Regions from separate parts of the Bradyrhizobium genosp. P genome, predicted to be linked through region 2. Evidence: predicted binding sites of a transcription regulator. Region 2 holds the regulator's gene; each other region holds the start of a gene.
The links. Region 2 encodes PhoB, which activates phosphate uptake and scavenging genes when phosphate is short. Its sites were predicted from a motif close to TGTCATNNANCTGTCAT; they were not measured.
Positions count from the first base shown of each region.

Region 1: the regulator PhoB is predicted to act here: its motif matches at 2,174-2,190, upstream of ACP2YO_RS01720 (alkaline phosphatase D family protein).
Region 3: the regulator PhoB is predicted to act here: its motif matches at 2,671-2,687, upstream of pstS (phosphate ABC transporter substrate-binding protein PstS).
Region 4: the regulator PhoB is predicted to act here: its motif matches at 2,114-2,130, upstream of ACP2YO_RS16535 (UDP-2,3-diacylglucosamine diphosphatase).

Region 1 is NZ_CP188195.1:344,095-348,983, forward strand. It holds gene ACP2YO_RS01715 (response regulator) at 1-329, shown strand, start outside; gene ACP2YO_RS01720 (alkaline phosphatase D family protein) at 546-2,108, opposite strand; gene ACP2YO_RS01725 (TAXI family TRAP transporter solute-binding subunit) at 2,409-3,821, opposite strand; gene ACP2YO_RS01730 (4a-hydroxytetrahydrobiopterin dehydratase) at 4,042-4,347, shown strand; gene ACP2YO_RS01735 (YkvA family protein) at 4,457-4,834, shown strand.
Region 2 is NZ_CP188195.1:965,359-970,247, forward strand. It holds gene pstA (phosphate ABC transporter permease PstA) at 1-331, shown strand, start outside; gene pstB (phosphate ABC transporter ATP-binding protein PstB) at 328-1,149, shown strand; gene phoU (phosphate signaling complex protein PhoU) at 1,161-1,877, shown strand; gene phoB (phosphate regulon transcriptional regulator PhoB) at 1,990-2,700, shown strand; gene ACP2YO_RS04715 (GcrA family cell cycle regulator) at 3,031-3,540, opposite strand; gene ACP2YO_RS04720 (aspartate aminotransferase family protein) at 4,023-4,889, shown strand, end outside.
Region 3 is NZ_CP188195.1:9,525,023-9,529,911, forward strand. It holds gene ACP2YO_RS45765 (glutathione S-transferase family protein) at 1-95, opposite strand, end outside; gene ACP2YO_RS45770 (hypothetical protein) at 161-406, opposite strand; gene ACP2YO_RS45775 (helix-turn-helix transcriptional regulator) at 541-1,239, shown strand; gene ACP2YO_RS45780 (YkgJ family cysteine cluster protein) at 1,239-1,556, shown strand; gene ACP2YO_RS45785 (hypothetical protein) at 1,576-1,983, opposite strand; gene ACP2YO_RS45790 (DUF3307 domain-containing protein) at 2,173-2,526, opposite strand; gene pstS (phosphate ABC transporter substrate-binding protein PstS) at 2,817-3,683, shown strand; gene ACP2YO_RS45800 (ArsR/SmtB family transcription factor) at 3,801-4,121, shown strand; gene ACP2YO_RS45805 (NAD(P)-binding domain-containing protein) at 4,170-4,889, shown strand, end outside.
Region 4 is NZ_CP188195.1:3,428,203-3,433,091, forward strand. It holds gene ACP2YO_RS16520 (c-type cytochrome) at 1-675, shown strand, start outside; gene ACP2YO_RS16525 (Lrp/AsnC ligand binding domain-containing protein) at 672-917, opposite strand; gene thiD (bifunctional hydroxymethylpyrimidine kinase/phosphomethylpyrimidine kinase) at 1,048-1,845, shown strand; gene ACP2YO_RS16535 (UDP-2,3-diacylglucosamine diphosphatase) at 2,154-2,966, shown strand; gene ACP2YO_RS16540 (glycosyltransferase family 4 protein) at 2,963-4,057, shown strand; gene ACP2YO_RS16545 (threonine/serine dehydratase) at 4,100-4,889, shown strand, end outside.

The DNA of each region.
Region 1 (4,889 bases), 620 kb from region 2:
TCATCGCGCTCTATTTCGAGGACACGATCCTCGGCTTCGGCGTCAGAACGGTTCGGAGCGCTGGCAATGTGGCACGGGCGCTCGAATTGATCGCCGACCAGGCGCCGGATTTCGCAATGCTCGACGTCGGGCTCATCAGAGGCGAGAAGACATTCGCGATCGCCGAGCGCCTCAATGCGCTCAATGTCGCCTATGTGTTCATTACGGGCTATGGCGCCGACGTACGGCTTCCGCTGGCGTTCGCCGGCAGACCGCGGCTGACCAAGCCGTGCTCGACGGAAGCGCTGGAGGCCGCGCTGCGCCAATGGCGCAGCAGGCGGACTGAATGAATCCGGGCAGAATAAAGGGGGTTGCTGACCTCTCCCGCTTGCGGGGGTCGAGACGAGCGAAGCTCGCTTCTTAGGTCGACGCGCTCGGCAGCGCTCTTGCGCGCCAGAGCGCGGCGGGTGGGGGCTCTTTCCACTCGAAGATTCCGACTCGTGGTGAGACCCCCACCCCGGCCCTCCCCCGCAAGTGGGAGAGGGAGAGCAGCTTGCTCGCGTTGATCAGACCGGCTTCGGATCGAGCGTCGTCGACCACAGCGCGACGTCGGCACGGTCGCGCAAGGTCACGATCATCTGGCCGCTCTTGCCATCGATCTTGACGTGGCCGAAGAACTGCATGCCGGCCGACGGCGGCAAGTTCTGGTTCGCCTCGCCGGGCGCCTTGACGAACTTCACCTCGGGTCCAAACGTGTTGTCAAGTTCGTTGGGACCGAACGTGCCGGCGTGCAGCGGGCCGGAGACGAATTCCCAGAACGGATCGAACTCCTGGAACTGCGCCTTGTTCGGGTCGTAGTAGTGCGCGGCGGCGTAGTGCACATCGGCGGTCAGCCACACCGTGTTGACGACGCCTGACGTCTTGATGAAGCGCAGGATGTCGGCGATCTCGAGCTCGCGGCCGCGCGCCGGCCCGTCGCCCTGCGCAAAGGCTTCCGAGCCCTTCTTGTTGGCGGCATCGTCATAAACGATGAGGGATAGCGGCATGTCGGAGGCGATCACCTTCCAGGTGGCGCGCGAATTGAGCAGGCCGCGCTTCAACCAGGCAAGCTGCTCGGGTCCGATGAAATAGGCGTCGGGGCCGTATTTCTCCTGCAGGTTCGGGCCGTTCGGGCCACGATAGCTGCGCTCGTCGAGCATGAACACGTCGAGCAGCGGGCCGTAGCTTAGCGTGCGATAGACGCGGCCCGGCTCGACGATGCTCTCGCGCATCGGATACATTTCGTGGAAGGCCTGGGCGGCGCGCGCAGCGAGCACCGTGACGTCGCGCTCCTTGTAGGTCGCCGGAAGCTGCTTCGACAGCGACCAGTTGTTGGTCACCTCGTGATCGTCCCACTGCACGAAGATCGGGACCTCCGCATTGAAGGCGCGCACGTTCGTGTCGAGGAAATTGTACTTGTGAGCCGCGCGGTATTCGTCGAGCGTCTCGGCGACCTTGGCCTTCTCCGGGATGGTGAGGTTCTTCCAGATCTTGCCGTCGGCAAGCTTCACCTCCGAGGTGATCACGCCGTCGGCATAGATGGTGTCGCCGGAGTGCAGCAGGAAATCCGGATTGTGCTTCTTCATCGCCGCGAACGTGACCATGCCGCCGTCATCCGGATTGATGCCCCAGCCCTGGCCGGCAACGTCGCCGCCCCACACGAAAGAGACGTCGCGGCGATCGCTCGGCGCGGTGCGGAAGCGGCCGACCACGGGTTCGCCTGATATGTCGATATGGGCGAGGTCGCGGAAACGGACGCGATAGAAGATGTCCTGGCCGGACGGCAGGTTCTCCAGCAGCATCTTGGCGGTGAAGTCGCTCTCCGGCATCGCCGTGATCGGCGGCAGCGCGCGGGCGTCCTTGAAGGATTCGGTTGTCGCGACCTCGACCATCATCTGCGCGGGACGGTCGGCACGCGCCCAGACCACGCCACCGTCGACGCCGACATCGCCGGATTGCACGCCATGGGTAATCACCGGCCGGTCGGCGGCGCGGGAGAGGTAAGGCATCGCAATGAGGCCGACGCCGGTCGCAGCTGACGTGGACAGAAAGCGTCGGCGGGTGAGCTTGCGCGAAAACCGCATCGTCATGGGGAGCCTCCTCAGGGCACGGCGCAACGCTGCGCCGCAAGCGTGGAAAGGACTAGAAAGATTTCATGACGGAGAGATTACAGGAGTGCGGGCTGCGGGGATTTCAGCGTCGGCTCCGTAAGGTGAGCACATATATCGGGCTCCCTCTCCCGCTTGCGGCGGAGGGTTGGGGTGGGGGCTCTCTCCACGAGTCATTTTGTGAAGAGAGCCCCCACCCGCCGCGCTGCGCGCGTCGGCCTCCCCCGCAAGCGAGAGAGGCGAAGGAAGCTCGCAGAAAGATTGGATAAGGTGACGTAAGCCCTACGCCGTGCCCGCGGCACGGAGCTGACCGCCCGCGCGTTGCAGATTCTGCGGCATGCTTATCAACAGCGCCTTGCGGTCGGCGACCGCGTTGTGGAACTGCTCGAGCGCGATGTTGAACGCGGTCAGGGTGCCCTGCTCGATCGCGCCATGCTCGAAGCACACCAGCGTGTCGCGCAGGATGTCGTCGGCCTCGGCCTGCATCTGGTCGAGTTCGTCGATCGAATCCGAGCGCCGCGCCGTCTTCAGCATTTCGAGCAGGCGGTCGCGCTGCGACGTGTTGGTGTTGCGCTCGTCCTGCTTGAGATAGCCGGCGAACCAGGCGCCGGCCGAGCCCATCGCCGATAGCGCCATCAGGCTCCACCAGATGTAATCGCTGTAACGGTCGAGAAAGGTCTTTTCCTCGCCGTCGACGAAGGCGGCAGCACCCGGATGCACCGGGATGGTGGCGTCCTTGTCGGTGTCGGGCGTCTCGATCTTGGCCGCGAGCGGGAAATCGTTCTTGAGCGACTGCCGGATCGAGAACAATTGCCGCGTGAATGCTGCGATCGTCGAATCCGAGATGCTCTTTCGGGCGACGATGTGGTGCGAGAAGCTGATGGTCTTGACCTCATCATCGGGCCGGTCGGCGGAGCCGAGCGAGCCTGCGGGGATTTCCGCAGCCTCGTAGGCGGGATGGTTTTGTGCGATCGCTTCCGAGGCGTCGATGCCAAGGAAGGTGGGCGCGCCGCCGTCGCGGGTCGATGCCGCGATCGCGTCGATCGTGATCTTGCTATTGGCAGGGCCGGCGGAAAGATAGGCATCCGCCTTCTGATTGCGGATCGCTTCGACGGCCTCATTGGCCGGGAATTGGACGATGTCGACCTTCATCGGGTCGACGCCATATTGCTGCAGGATCATCTTCAGCAAATTGACGTTGGCTGGCGTGTGGCCGACGACGCCGATCTTGTGGCCGGCAAGCTGCGTGATCTTGGTGATCTTCGAGGCTTTCCTGCCCTTGCCTTTCGAGGCGGGCGGAACCCACATCACCACGATATTCTTGCGCAGGGTCGCGACCGCCTGGGCGTTCTTCGGCACCTCGAGGTCGCCTCTGATAATGGCGAGATCGGCTTTGCCGTCGGCGAGCGTCTGCGCGCTCGCGGTGGCGCCATCGGTGGGGACGAGCCGCAGCCGGACCTGGCTATGCTGCTGGTTGTGGAAGGCCTGTGCGAGGGCCTGCACCACCTTGAGATCGTCGCTGTTGGCGGGTCCCACCGCGATCCGCAGGGTCACCGGACGCATCGCGAAGTAGTAGCCGGCGGCCAACGCGCCGATGATGGCCAGCACGCCCGCGATCATCACGAAAGCAAGCCGCTGCCGCGCGGAACGGCGCGGATTGAGCTTCACGTCGGCAGGGCCGGGGCCGTCGGTCATCGGTCTCGCAAACAATCGTTTGGGGCTCAATTCCAAAACTACCAACGCGCTTATGACGGCTATTGTAGCAAATTCCTCAGCCGGCCGGGGTTACATCTGCGTCATGGTTACCAGCGGCCATCGGACGCTATTCCGGCCTTAATTTCGGCATGGATCCCACTCTTGGATCTCACCTTGGGCACGTTGTTAGGTTAAGGTCCGGCGAAACGGGAGGGTTGCCATGATCGAACGGCTGTCGGCGGAAGCACGGAAGGCGGCGCTCTGGGAACTGGCGGGCTGGGCGGAGACGCCGGACCGCGAGGCGATCACCAAGACCTTCGTGTTCAAGGATTTCAACGAGGCGTTCGGCTTCATGTCCCGCGCTGCCTTGGTCGCGGAGAAGAACGACCATCACCCGGAATGGAAGAACGTCTACAAGACGGTCGAGGTCGTGCTGGCGACCCACGACGTCGGCGGACTGACCAAGCGGGACATCGATCTCGCCAAGGCCATGAATACGATCGCAAGGCAGCTCGGGGTCGGCTGAGCCATTCGCAACCTTGCGCAACCTTGCGCAACCTTGCGATAGGTCTCCGACATCCCCAGATTCGCGGCAGCTGCCGCCGGACAGGCGTGCGGCGTCGAGGAACCTTGCGATGGCAACGACTGAACACAGCGTGGGATTTGAGCCTGCCGACCGGCTGGCGCAGGACCGCGAAAGCGTGCGCCGCCGCTTCTGGATCAAGTTCAAGAAGGTGGTGGCGCGACTGCCTTTCGCCGAGGACCTGCTCGCCGCCTATTATTGCGCGTTCGACCGCCAGACGCCGCGCCATGTCCAGGCGGCGCTGCTCGGCGCCATCGCCTATTTCATCCTGCCGTTCGATTTCATTCCCGACATGCTGCCGGTGCTCGGCTTCACGGATGATGCCGCGGTGCTCGCGACCGCGATCCGCCTGGTAGCGAACCACATCACGCCGGAACATCGCGAGGCCGCGCGCGCCCGGCTGAAGCGCGGGACGTTCGCGGAGGAGTGAGCGCCGTCGCTATAGGCCTCTCTTCTTCTTCCCCCCTGAAAGGGGGAAGATCGGG
Region 2 (4,889 bases):
CTCCGCGCTTGGCCTGCCACGCTCGCTGGTGATCAAGCGGATCGCTTATCGCGCCGCCCGGTCGGGTTTGATCACCGGCGTGCTGCTGGCGACCGCCCGCGTCGCCGGCGAGACCGCGCCGCTGTTGTTCACCGCGCTGTCGAACCAGTTCTTCAGCCTGGATCTGACCAAGACGATGGCCAACCTGCCGGTGACCATCAACAACTTCGTGCAGAGCCCCTATGCCTACTGGAAAGAGTTGGCCTGGAGCGGCGCTTTGCTCATCACCTTCACCGTGCTCGCCCTCAACATCGGCGCGCGCATCCTTGGTGCCGAAAGGGCCGCAAAATGACCGAGCTCTCCGTTTCGACGACTACCCCGAGCCACGTTGCTCCGCATGCGCCGCTGCCGGATGCGCCCCCGAAGGTTACGGTACGCAACCTCAACTTCTATTACGGCGAGCACCATGCGCTGAAGAACATCAACCTGACGCTCGGCACCAACCGCGTCACCGCGTTCATCGGCCCGTCCGGCTGCGGCAAGTCGACTTTGCTGCGCATCTTCAACCGGATGTATGATCTCTATCCGGGCCAGCGCGCCGTCGGCCAGCTGATGCTGGACCAGACCAACATCCTCGATCCCAAGCTCGACCTCAATCTGTTGCGCGCGCGGGTCGGCATGGTGTTCCAGAAGCCGACGCCGTTCCCGATGACGATCTACGAGAACATCGCCTTCGGCATCCGCCTCTACGAGAAGATCTCGAAGTCCGAAATGGACGACCGCGTCGAGAAGGCGCTGCGCGGTGGCGCGCTGTGGAACGAGGTCAAGGACAAGCTGAACGCGTCGGGGCTCTCGCTCTCCGGCGGCCAGCAGCAGCGGCTGTGCATCGCGCGGACGGTTGCGGTGCGGCCCGAGGTGATCCTGTTCGACGAGCCGTGCTCGGCGCTCGATCCGATTTCGACCGCCAAGGTCGAGGAGCTGATCCAGGAGCTGTCCGAGGACTACACCATCGCGATCGTCACCCACAACATGCAGCAGGCGGCCCGCGTCTCCGACAAGACCGCCTTCATGTATCTCGGCGAACTGATCGAGTTCGACGACACCAACAAGATTTTCACCTCGCCCAGCGATCGACGCACGCAGGACTACATCACCGGCCGGTTCGGCTGAGGAGATAGACGATGGCTTCTGAACATACCGCCAAGGCATTCGACAGCGACCTGCAGGAACTGACACGCCTGGTCGCCGAGATGGGTGGCTTGGTCGAGCGCATGATCACCGAGTCGGTCGATGCGCTGATCCGCCGCGACGTAGCGCTCGGCAAGCGCGTCGTCGCTGCCGACATCGAGATCGACAGCTTGCAGCGCGTCATCGAGGAGCGCGCGGTTCTGACCATCGCACGCCGCCAGCCGATGGCGATCGATCTGCGCGAGATCGTCGGCGCGATGCGGGTGGCCACCGACCTCGAGCGGATCGGCGACCTCGCCAAGAACATGGGCAAGCGCGTCGCGGCGCTGGAGAGCGATTTCCAGCCGCTCAAGCTGATCCGCGGCCTCGAGCACATGACCGACCTCGTGCTGTCGCAGGTCAAGTCGGTGCTCGACGCCTATGCCGCCCACGATCTGCCGGCGGCGATGAACGTCTGGAAGGGCGACGAGGAGGTCGACGCGATCTGCACCTCGCTGTTCCGCGAACTGCTCACCTACATGATGGAAGATCCGCGCAACATCTCGTTCTGCATCCATCTGATGTTCTGCGCCAAGAACATCGAGCGGATCGGCGACCACGCCACGAATATCGCCGAAACCGTGTTCTACATGATCGAGGGCCAGCAGATCATGGACAAGCGTCCAAAGGGTGACATGACCAATTTCGCTACCACGGTTCCGGGCACCTAATCACCATCTGGCGAAGTGGGCACCGGCTTTCCGGCAAGAACGTGCTCATCAAGGAGATGATCGTTTCGGTTCGCGTCAGGACAACGGATCAGGACAGAGAGAACACAAACCGATGAGCGCACGCATTCTGGTGGTCGAAGACGAAGAAGCGCTGACGACGTTGTTGCGCTACAACCTCGACGCGGAAGGCTACGATGTCGAGACGGTCGGACGCGGCGATGACGCCGATACCCGGCTGAAGGAGCGCATTCCCGATCTTGTGGTGCTTGACTGGATGCTGCCGGGCCTCTCCGGCATCGAGCTGTGCCGCCGCCTGCGCGCGCGTCCCGAGACCAAGCAGCTCCCTATCATCATGCTGACCGCGCGCGGAGAAGAAAGTGAACGGGTGCGCGGCCTCGCCACCGGCGCCGACGACTACATCGTCAAGCCGTTCTCGGTGCCGGAACTGCTGGCGCGGGTGAAAGGCCTGTTGCGCCGGGCGAGCCCGGAGCGGCTTGCGACCGTGCTGACCTATGGTGACATCGAGCTCGACCGCGAGAAGCGCCGCGTGGCGCGCTCGGGCCGTCCGATCGATCTCGGCCCGACCGAGTATCGGCTGCTCGAGTTCTTCCTCGAGCATCCCGGCCGCGTGTTCAGCCGCGAGCAATTGCTCGACAGCGTCTGGGGCCGCGACATCTATATCGACGAACGCACCGTCGACGTGCATATCGGCCGCCTGCGCAAGCTGCTCAATCCCGGCCGCGAGCAGGATCCGATCCGCACCGTGCGCGGTGCCGGCTACGCACTCGACGATCGTTTTGCAAAGGCCGAGCCGCAGCCGTAAGGCTGCGCGAACAGCAACACACCGTCGTCTGGGCCTAGTGAGGCAGCCACCGGCGGCAGGGTTCCCTCCCCCCTTGCGGGGGAGGGTTAGGGAGAGGGGTGCCGCTTGCTCCGCTGCCGATTGATCGCGAACCGTGACAGCGAGTGTCTCGCCGGTTCGATTGATCAAGCTTCGCTACATGTCTTGCATTGGAGTTCGGGGCCTACCCCTCTCCCCAACCCTGCCCCGCAAGGGGGCGAGGGAGCCTGACCCGCGTGCTCACCTCACATCGTCGAACGTGAGACCCCGCGAGATGGCGCTGACGAAAATCGCAGCACTTCGAATTCTGCCTTACCGCGTCGGCTTTGCTGCCGGCCGCCGGCGATCGTTGGCGGGCTGGTAGGCGATGCGCGAATGATGCGCGCAATAGGGCAGGCCGCCGAGCGCCTTGCCGCCGCAGAAGAAGAAATCCGGGCTTGAGGGATCGCCGACCGGCCAGTGACAGGTCGCCTCGTTCAGCTCGAGCAGCGACAGCCGCTGGCTCATCGGAACGACGTTGTCGTAGGCGATCGGATCCGGCTCCATCTCGACCTCGAAGGCGTGGGCCAGCGCAGTATTGCCGCGCGACACTGGCCGCGCCACCCGCATCATATGCTGCGCGGGGCGTGCCTTGCGCTGTCGCGGCGCGGCGGTGGAGGGGGCCTTGGCGCGGCCCGACAGGCCGAGCCGGTGCACTTTGCCGATCACGGCGTTCCGCGTCACATTGCCAAGTTCCGCCGCGATCTGGCTGGCCGACAGGCCGGATTCCCAGAGCTTCTTCAGCTGCTCGACGCGATCGTCGGACCAGGTCAATACAGTCATCGCATTTTTCCCTTCGCCTAGCACCGGCCAGTCCTTGGAGCGGTGCTGCGAGCCAAAGCTCGAAAAACTCCTGCGGTCAGAATCCCTTAGCCCTCGCCGAGCGCGCCTATGCGCCCGAACGTCTACGCAGAACCAAGTCTACTTAAGGGGTCCAGTACTGCCGCACGAGATGTCGTACCCGACAGCCCAAACGCTACAATATGGCGTGACTCCGGCGCAAGAGTCCGCGGTAGCGCGTCCACATGTTCCCACACTTATGCATTGCAATGAGTCTTTTCCACCGCACCGGAATGCCCCGGATTGCGTTCGTTTCGCATTGCCGGCAGGCCGCTTCGTGACGATTGACAGTTACTGCCTGCAGCATAGAATGCCTCCACGTGCCGCCCGAAAAGGCGGCACGTTTTGTTTTCCGAAGCCGGCTGTTGCTGCGCTGGCGTCAAGGCGCGCGGCAATCGTCGGCCTCAAACCCGTCAGTGATGGCCATGACAAACCCCGCCGCGTCGCATCTGCTTCCCGTCTTCGCCAGGGCCGATCTCGCCTTCGAGCGCGGTGAGGGCGCCTGGCTGATATCAACCAACGGCGAGCGCTATCTCGACTTCACCTCGGGTGTCGCGGTGAACGCGCTCGGGCACGCGCATCCGCATCTGGTCCAGGCGTTGCAGGAGCAGGCGACGAAGCTCTGGCACATGTCGAACCTGTTCAAGAGCCCGGATGGCGAGGTGCTCGCCGCGCGGCTCTGCGAGCAGAGCTTCGCCGACTTCGTGTTCTTCTGTAATTCGGGCGCGGAGGCGATGGAGGGCGTGATCAAGCTGGTCCGCCACTATCACTTCTCCAAGGGACATCCCGAGCGCTACCGCATCATCACCTTTGAAGGCGCCTTCCATGGCCGCACGCTGGCGACGCTCGCTGCCACCGGCACGGCCAAATATCTCGAAGGCTTTGGCCCGCCGATGGACGGCTTCGACCAGGTGCCGCATGGCGACATCGAAGCCGTGAAGAAGGCGATCGGACCGGACACGGCCGGCATCCTGATCGAGCCGGTGCAGGGCGAGGGCGGCGTGCGCTCCGCGCCGCATGCCTTCTTCAAGGCGTTGCGCCAGCTCTGCGACGAGCACGGCCTGCTGCTCGCATTCGACGAGGTGCAGACCGGCATGGGCCGCACCGGCGATCTGTTTGCCTACAAGCGCGTCGGCGTCACGCCCGACGTCATGTCGCTCGCCAAGGCGCTCGGCGGCGGCTTCCCGATCGGCGCGGTGCTGGCGAGCGCGAAGGCTGCGGCCGGCATGGCGCCCGGCTCCCACGGCTCGACCTTCGGCGGCAATCCGCTGGCGGTGGCGGCGGCCAATGCC
Region 3 (4,889 bases), 1.4 Mb from region 2:
AGCCCGGCCATCTTGAGCTGGACCTCGGTCTTGGTCACGAAAGGGCTCATTTCCGGCAAGCCAAAGCCCGTGCCAAAGCCAAAAAGCGTAATCATCCTGAAGCTCCCGATTGCCTGTGGTCGTGAATTGAGGCTAGCGCGCCCCTGCTGCCACCATGGTGTCAGCAGTAGTGGCATTCACTGTCGAGCGGGCTTTGGAGCGGGCTTGCGGGTGCGAGGCGGCGGACCGCCTCGCGAACCCGTTTGACAACCCGCGACCGCCCGAACGACCAGGCCGCGTAGACCGACCGCGCGAGCAGCGCAATCAGGGCCCAGCGCAGGTCGCCGGAGGTGGAGAAGACCGTGATCATCTGTTCCAGCGCGAAGCTCTGCGCTTGCCGGAAACCGAGTTCGTCTAGATTCGTCATGGACAAATTCCCTTCATTTGAGGTGATGTCCTGCTATAGCCCCCGCCTGCTGCCAACATGCTGTCAGCAGCCGCGCAGCGGGACGCGGAAAAGCGACGAGCCGAGACACCAAGAGAGCTGACAAGAGATCTGCCATGCGACGCGCCGACCGGTTGTTTCAGATCATCCAGGTGCTCCGCCGCACCCGTAAGCCTTTGACAGCAGACGCGATCGCGGCCGAACTCGAGACCTCGAAGCGCACGATCTATCGCGACATTGCAAGCCTGATCGAGCAGCGAGTGCCGATCCGCGGCGAGGCCGGCATGGGTTACATCCTGGAGAAGGGATTTGACCTGCCGCCCTTGATGCTGACACCCGACGAGATCGAGGCCTGTGTGCTCGGTGCGCAATGGGTGGTCGGCCACGCCGATCCGGCGCTGGCGCGCGCCGCCGAAGACCTGATGGCCAAGATCGCCGAAACCGTACCCGACCGCCTGCGGCCCTTCGTGCTCGAGCCGGCCAGCCGCGCCCGATCGGCCTGGAACCGGGAGCCGGACAGGATCGACATGGTGAAGACGCGCAGCCATATCCACGAAGGCAAGAAGATCACGCTGAACTACCGCGACGAGCATGGCCGCGATAGCGAGCGGACGGTCTGGCCGATCGCCGTCGGCTATCACGAGGCGGTGCGGCTGCTCGCGGCCTGGTGCGAGCTGCGCAAGGATTTCCGCAGCTTCCGCACCGACCGGGTCGTCACGGCGTTCTATCATGACGAGAAATATCCGGAGCGGCGCGACCTGCTCAGGGCGCGCTGGCGGCGCAGCCTGGTCTGGGAAGCCCCGAAGGATACCTGATGGCAGCGGACGACATCGAAGCCACCAGCGAGAGCCCCTGCCAGTCCTGCGGGGCCTGCTGCAGCTATTCGGAGAACTGGCCGCGCTTCACGGTCGAGGACGACGCGCAGCTCGAGCTGATCCCGGCGAAATTCGTCAACGCGCGGCTGTCAGGCATGCGGTGCGACGGCGACCGCTGCGCGGCGCTGTCAGGCCAGATCGGGGTCAACACGTGCTGCGACGTCTATGCTGTCAGGCCGGAGGTGTGCCGGACCTGCATGCCCGGCGATGCGGAATGCGCCATGGCGCGGCGCCGGCACGGCCTGCCGGTCATCTGACCCAAGCTAGGCGGCCTGATCAGGCCGAGGCCGTTACCGTGTCGGTGAAATCTTCGTCGTCGAGATCGTCATCGACAACAGGCGCAAAGGTCGAGAGCGGCTTGGTCGACAGCGTGATCGGCTTGCGGCTGCCATGCGACACCGCGGCAACGCGCGTCGGTTCGCGCGACAGCGCGTAAAGGGTCGAGCCGACCCTTCCGCCTAAATTGATCAGCTCGCGCTCGGTGCAGCTCGTCGCAATGGCGAGTGCGAGTGCGTGCAAGTGGCTGCGGCGATAGCAGAACAGCGCCAGCATCGCTCGCGCCTCGGGCGAGACGTTCGCAACCAGAAGCGACAGGCCGTTTGGATTGGCGCGATACATCTGGCCGAGCATATCGTCACCGACCGGGCAGGCATCGTTCTCGAATGCGTCGCGGCTTGAAAACATTTGCAAATCCCCCTCGATTGCGAAGATGCCGCGCAATCCTCTAACGAAAGGTTAACCACAGCCCCCGGTCGTCAGCGGGGGTCCTTGTCCGTTGCACGCGAATCACATCCGCGCGTCGCTAACGGCTGATGTTGCCCTGGAGATGTGATTTGAGGAGATCGAGCCGCTTTGAGAAGAACGAGCCGCGGCTCAGTTGGCGGCCATGTAAATCGACAGCCCGAAGCCCGTGAGATGGTGCAGCGCCTGGTCGACCCCGATCAGGGTCCAGAACCAGGGATGCCCGGACTCCAGCGTCATGCCGAAACGCGAGGCGCAGATGCCCTTGGCGCGGTCGATGATGATGTGGATGACGAAATCAATGAAGGCGACGTACCAGAAGCGCGGCGCGACGACCAGGATCAGCACCAGCGCGACGGCGAGATGCACCAGGCAATGCGCGAGCAGCGGCATCGCCCAGCCGGTCTTCTGGTCCTTGCCGATCGCCATCCAGGCGTTCTGCAGCATGAAGTCGGCGATGATGTGCTTCGCGGTCAGAAGCAGCATCCATCCCACCAGGGCACCAACCGACACCGACGACGACATGGAGGGAAACAACAAGCTGACGCCCCTTGGTGGGATGAAGTTGATCGCAAGAAATCTGGGTCAGGCCGTCAGCACAATTTCGCAAAACCCGGACAATTCCAGAGCGTGTCGCATTTATGACACCTCCGGCGGCGGAATGCACCTGTGGGTCGTCCGAAAATCACACGATGTGAGGTCGCAGCGCTAGTGGCGATCGTCATGTCGCAGCGCGGCGCAATCATGGCGGGCTAACGTTACTGCCGGCGGCCAATTTGCATTCCGCCCGCGGAGCGGTATCAACGGCGGCGCGAAATTTTCTTTCTTTTATAGTCATTTACCAATTCACCGGGCAGCCTGCGCCGCTAAAGCCCGATGCGCTGGCCAAAGCCGGGCTCGGACAGTTTCCGCTCGTCATCGGGGGCGTCGTCCCTGTGGTGAACATCGAAGACATCGGGCCGGGCAAGCTGCGCTTCACGGGCGCGCTGCTCGCGGACATATTCCTCGGCAAGATCAAGAACTGGGACGATCCCGCCATCACGGCTTTGAACCCGGACATCAAGCTCCCGGCCGCGCCAATCACGGTCGTCCATCGCTCCGACGGGTCTGGCACGACCTTCAATTTCGCGAACTACCTTTCCAGGGTCAGCCGGGAATGGAAGGAGAAAATCGGCGAGGGTGTCGCGGTCGAGTGGCCTGTCGGCGTCGGCGGTAAGGGCAACGAAGGCGTCGCGGCCTATGTCGGCGTCTCCAACAATTCCGTTAGCTACGTCGAATATGCCTATGCGGTGAAAAATGCGCTCGCTTACGGGCTCGTCCAAAACAAGGCGGGCCGTTTCGTGCAGCCGAGCGCGGAGACCTTCCAAGCCGCCGCAGCATCGGCCGAATGGGGGAAAACGACCGATTTCTACCGCATCATGACCGACGCCCCGGGCGAGAACTCCTACCCCATCACCGCGACCTCGTTCATTTTAATGCCGAAGCAGCCCAAGGATCCCGCCAAGTCAAAAATCGCCATCGATTTTTTCAGGTGGTCCCTTGAAAACGGGCGCGACGACGCGAGCGCGCTCAACTATGTGCCGCGCCCGGCCGACCTGATCGAGAGGATCGAGAGATACTGGAAAAGCGATCTCGGCGCGTAGTGCGGCGGACCATAGAGCTTTTCTGCCTCACATATCGAGTTCAGGTAGCCACTCCTTACTTTGATAGTTCTGGAAATACGGTTGACGCTTCGATCTCCGGAGTGATAGATGGCTGGCATGAAGATCGAAGACGCAGCGGCGCGCCTGGAAGCGCTGGGTAACCCGACCAGGCTGAAAATCTACCGCGCGCTCGTCCGCGCCGGACGCACCGGCTTGCCGGTCGGGCGTCTGCAGGATCGGTTGAAAGTTCCAGCGTCGACCCTTTCACATCATCTCAAGGGGCTGCTCGCTGTCGGTCTTGTCACGCAGGTCCGCGAAGGGACCACGCTGATCTGTCACGCGGAATACGACACCATGACCGGACTGGTCGATTTCCTCGTCGCCGAGTGTTGTGTGGACGAAACCGGGTGCACGACCGCTGCCCGTCCGGCCGCGTGATTATTTTTGTCTACTTGTTCTATGATTCTAGAAGGATAGGAGAATGAAATGAGCGATGGGAAAAAAGTTGCCATCATCGGCGCCGGCCCGGTCGGGCTGGCCGCAGCGGCTCACGTTCTCGAGCGTGGTATGACACCGATTGTTCTGGAAGCGGGGCCAGAGGCCGCTCATTCCGTGCGGCAATGGCAGCATGTGCAGTTGTTCTCGCCGTGGGAATACAATGTCGATAAGGCGGCTGCACGTCTGCTCGCGCCAACCGGATGGAATTCACCCGACCCGCAGGTCTATCCAACCGGAGCCGAACTCCTCGACCGCTATATCGAACCTCTCGCAACCAAGACCGCGCTGAGCGAGGTCATACGCACATCGAGCCGCGTCATCGCCATCGGGCGCGCGGGCTTCGACAAGGCGAAGACCAAGGGCCGCGAGGCAGCGCCTTTCGAGATTCGTTACCAGAACGGCAAGGGCCCGGAGACGCTGCGCGCCGATGCGGTTATCGACGCATCCGGAACGTGGGCGTCGCCGAACCCCGCCGGCGCCAATGGTCTGGCCGCGTTCGGCGAGCGCGAGGCCGCAGCACAGATTTCATATGGCATGCCCGATGTCCTCGGGAGGGACCGCGCCCGCTTCGCCGGCAAAACCGTGGCTGTGCTTGGGGCCGGCCACTCGGCGATCGGCACGCTGACGGACCTGACCAATCTGGCGCAGCAGGCGCATGACACCCAACCGATCTGGTTGCTGCGTGGAACGGATCCCGCCAAGGCTTTC
Region 4 (4,889 bases), 2.5 Mb from region 2:
CCGAATATCTCGCCCGATCCGAATGACGGCATCGGCCGCTGGAGCGAGGCCGATTTCGTCACCGCGGTCATGAAGGGCACGTCGCCGTCGGGCACGCATTACTTCCCGGCGTTTCCCTATACCTCCTATCAGCACGCTGGGATCAAGGACGTCAGGGACCTGTTCGCCTATCTGAAAACGTTGCCGCCGGTCGCGGGCAAGGTGCGCGACCATGACGTGCCGTTTCCGTTCGACATCCGCCGCAATATCGGCATCTGGAAATTGCTGTTCATGGACGGCAGGCCGTTCGTCGCCGACGCAAGCCGCTCCGCGCAGTGGAATCGTGGCGCCTATCTCGTCAACAGTTTTGGCCATTGTGCCGAGTGTCACAGCCCGCGCAATGCCCTCGGCGGCATCGTCAGCGCGCAGCGCTTCGCTGGCGGGCCTAATCCGGAAGGCGAAGGCTGGGTGCCCAACATCACCGAGAGGGGGCTGTCGGACTGGAGCGCGAAGGATATCGCCTATTTCCTCGAGAGCGGCCAGACGCCGGACGGCGACAGTGCCGGCGGATCGATGGTGCGCGTGATCCGCAACACCTCGCAGCTCTCATCCGGGGATCGCGATGCGATCGCCGACTACGTCAAGTCGCTGCCCCCGGTCGAGGGACCGCCGAAGCCGAAGAAGAAGGAATCCTAGGTCGCGCCGAACGCCTTGAAGGTGATGATGGTGAGGGTGTCCTGGATGCCCGGGAGCACCTGGACCTTCTCGTTGATGAAATGACCGATGTCGGTGTCGTGGTCGACGTAGAACTTGACCAGCAGATCGTAATTGCCCGCGGTGGAATAGATCTCCGACGCAATCTCGGCCTCTGCCAGCGCATTGGCGACGGTATAGGACTGGCCGAGCTTGCATTTGATCTGGACGAAGAAAGGAACCATCGCTGTGTCTCCGGGGATTTTGCGACAATAGGCCAAAAACCGGCGGTCAAGGCAAGCAAACTTGCTGCCAATGGGAGGCCGCGCTAGGACAGGCCATGTGCTCATCCCGATTAACCCCTTGCGCCATCCGATGACGCCGATCGCACTCACCATCGCCGGCTCGGATTCCTCTGGTGGCGCGGGGATCCAAGCCGATCTGAAGAGCTTTGCCGCGCTCGGCGTGTACGGCGCCTCCGTGATCACGGCGCTGACGGCGCAGAACACCACGGGGGTCAGCGGCATTCACCCGGTGCCTGCGGCGTTCGTCACCGCGCAGATCGACGCGGTGTTTTCCGACCTTGCGGTCGGCGCGGTCAAGATCGGCATGGTGGCGCAGGCCGAGACGATCACGGCGATCGCCGATGGATTGGCTCGGTGGGCGCCGCGCCATGTCGTGCTCGATCCGGTGATGGTTGCAACCTCGGGCGATCGCTTGCTCGCGGCCGAGGCGGTCGACGCGCTCAGGACCAGGCTGTTTCCGCTGGCATCGTTGATCACGCCGAACCTGCCCGAGGCGGCGGCGCTGTTGGGCGAGCCGGTTGCCGTGAGCGAGGCCGCCGTCGAGAGCCAGGGCCGGCGCTTGCTGGCGATGGGATGTCGCGCAGTGCTGGTCAAGGGCGGCCATGGGCACGGCGCCGAGAGCATCGACTATCTGATCGACGGCGAGCGCTCCATCGCGCTGGCTGTGCCGCGCATTGCCACAGCCAACACGCACGGCACCGGTTGCTCATTGTCGTCGGCGATCGCAGCAGGTCTTGCCAAGGGTGATGACATGGAAACCGCCGTGCGCAACGCCAAGGCCTGGATCACGGAAGCGATCGCAGCGGCGGACCGATTTACTGTCGGTCACGGCCACGGGCCCGTGCATCATTTCCACAAATATTATTGAGCGTCCCGTAGCACGGATGAAGCGCTGCGAAATCCGGGACAGTTGATTCGCGATGCAAATCCCCCGGATTGCGCTGCGCTTCATCCGGGCCGCGCACTGTCATTGCTTCGCTTCACAACTCACGATCTCGCGCAAGCAGTGGAACAACGCGTGTTCCGTCCACTCACGACTCCCATGTCGCCAGATTGTCGCATCGCGCTGTTATCCGCAGTGAAGGGGCGTGTAACTGATTCTCGTTAACGTTTATGGGGCCTTCGGTCACGGGGATCGTCATCGCCTTGTCACAGGAATCTGTTAGGTGCACAGGCATGGGAAGTGACTCCTTGAGTGAAGAAAGCCCCGAACGGCGCTTTCGCACTTTGTTCATCTCCGACGTTCATCTCGGAGCCCGCGGTTCGCAAGCCGACCGCCTGCTGGACTTCCTCCGGACCCACGATGCCGACACGATCTATCTGGTTGGCGATATCGTCGACGGCTGGGCGCTGAAGTCGAACTGGTACTGGCCGCAGACCCACAACGATTTCGTGCAGAAGATGCTGCGCAAGGCGCGCAAGGGCGCCAAGGTGATCTACGTCCCGGGCAACCACGACGAGTTCCTGCGCAATTTTTACGGCACGCATTTCGGCGGCATAGATGTGGTGGAAAACACCGTCCACACCGGTGCCGACGGCAAGCGCTATCTGGTGATCCACGGCGACATCTTCGATCTCGTGGTGCAGAACGCGCGCTGGCTCGCCCATCTCGGCGACAAGGCCTACGACTTCGCGATCCAGATGAATCGCTTCGTCAACTTCTTCCGCCGCATGTTCGGCGTGCCGTACTGGTCGCTGTCGCAATGGGCCAAGCTGAAGGTCAAGAAGGCGGTGAACTATATCGGCGCGTTCGAGTCCACGCTGGCGGGCGAGGCGCGGCGGCATGGCTGCGACGGCGTGATCTGCGGCCATATCCACTACGCGACCATTCATGACGAGCACGGCATCCGCTACATGAATTGCGGCGACTGGGTCGAGAGCTGCACTGCGCTTGCCGAACATGAAGACGGCCACTTCGAGATCATCACCTGGACCGACCCGCAGCGCCGCGTCGCGCCGGTTCCGCGAGTAACGGCACGCGCTGCATGACGCATATCCTGGTCGCGACTGATGCGTGGCATCCCCAAGTCAACGGGGTGGTCCGCACGCTGACCATGATGGCGCAGGCGGCAAAATCGCTCGGCGTCGAGGTGAGCTTCCTGACGCCGGAATCGTTCCGCACCTTTGCGATGCCGAGCTATCGCGATCTCCGGCTCGCGCTGCCGGCGCCGGCAAAGATTGCGAAGCTGATCGAGGCGGCGAAGCCCGACAGCATCCATATCGCGACCGAAGGCCCGATCGGACTTTTGGTCCGCCGCTATTGCCGCAGGCACGGCCTGCCGTTCACGACGAGCTTCCACACCCGTTTTCCCGAGTATGTCTCTGCGCGGTCGCCGATCCCGGAATCCTGGATATGGCGCGCGCTGCGCTGGTTCCACAAGCCGAGCCAGGCGGTGATGGCAGCGACACCGGCGCTGGCCAACGAGTTGCGCCAGCGCGGCTTCCGCAACGTGGTGCTGTGGTCGCGCGGCGTTGATACAGGGCTGTTCCATCCGCGCGATGTCGATCTCTGCCTGCCGCAGCCGGTCTATCTCAGCGTCGGCCGCGTGGCGGTGGAGAAGAACCTCGAGGCGTTCCTCGATCTCGATCTGCCCGGCACCAAGGTCGTGGTCGGCGACGGACCCGCGCGTGCGGCGCTGGAACGCAAATATCCGGAAACCGTGTTCCTTGGCGCGCGCCATGGCGAGGAACTGGCCGAGATTTATGCCGCCGCCGACGTGTTCGTGTTCCCGAGCCGGACCGACACCTTTGGCCTCGTGCTGCTCGAGGCGCTGGCGAGCGGGCTGCCGGTTGCCGCTTTTCCGGTCACAGGCCCCCGCGACGTGATCGGCGCGGCGCCCGTCGGCGTGCTCGACGAGGACTTGCACCATGCCTGCCTGGAGGCGCTGAGCATTCCCCGGCAGGCCTGCGTCGATTTTGCAGCCCTTCATACCTGGCAGGCCTCGGCACGGGTGTTCATCGACCGTGCCACGAATGTTCGGCCCATCCTGCCAGATGATGAAGGGGAAATCGCGGTCGAATTCGGCGCCGAAGAGCATCATTTTGCTATTCTGCCGGCCACCCAGCCGATCTCACGCTAAAGCGTCTTGCTCCTTCATCGGCTACCGCGATACAAATTGCGGATGATGGAAACCGCTTCGAATCCCCTCGTCGTTGCCGCGGACATCGATGCCGCTGCAAGGGTGGTCGCGCCGTTTGCGGTGCGTACGCCGCTTCTGACCTTCCCCGTTCTCGATGAGCGGATTGGCACCAGGATCTTCCTGAAGCCTGAGATGCTGCAGCGGACCGGATCGTTCAAGTTCCGTGGCGCCTTCAACAAGCTGGCCTCAATTCCGCAAGCGCAGCGGAGTGGCGGCGTGGTCGCATTCTCTTCGGGCAACCATGCCCAGGGCGTCGCGGCCGCGGCAAAGATCCTCAACATGCAGGCGACCATCGTGATGCCTGCGGATTCGCCGTTGACCAAGCGCGAGCGGACCAAATCCTATGGCGCCGAGGTCGTGCTCTACGATCGCGACCGCGACGACCGCGAGGCGATCGCCAACGGCATCGCCAGCAAGCGCGGCGCGACGCTGGTGCGTCCCTATGACGATCCCTTCGTGATCGCAGGCCAAGGCACCGCCGGCCGCGAGATCGCCGAGGACATGGCCGCGCTCGGGCTGATGCCCGATATCGTCGTGGCGCCGGCGTCCGGCGGCGGCCTGATCGCAGGCGTCGCCACCGCGGTGAAGGCAAAATTCCCGCAGGCCCAGGTGATCGTCGCCGAGCCTGCGGGCTACGACGATCACGCGCTGTCGCTCAAGGCCGGGCATCGTGAAGCGCATCCGGTTGCAGCCCGCACCATCTGCGATGCGCTGATGGCGGCAATGCCGGGCGAACTCACTTTCGCGATCAACAGCAAGCTGCTGGCGAACG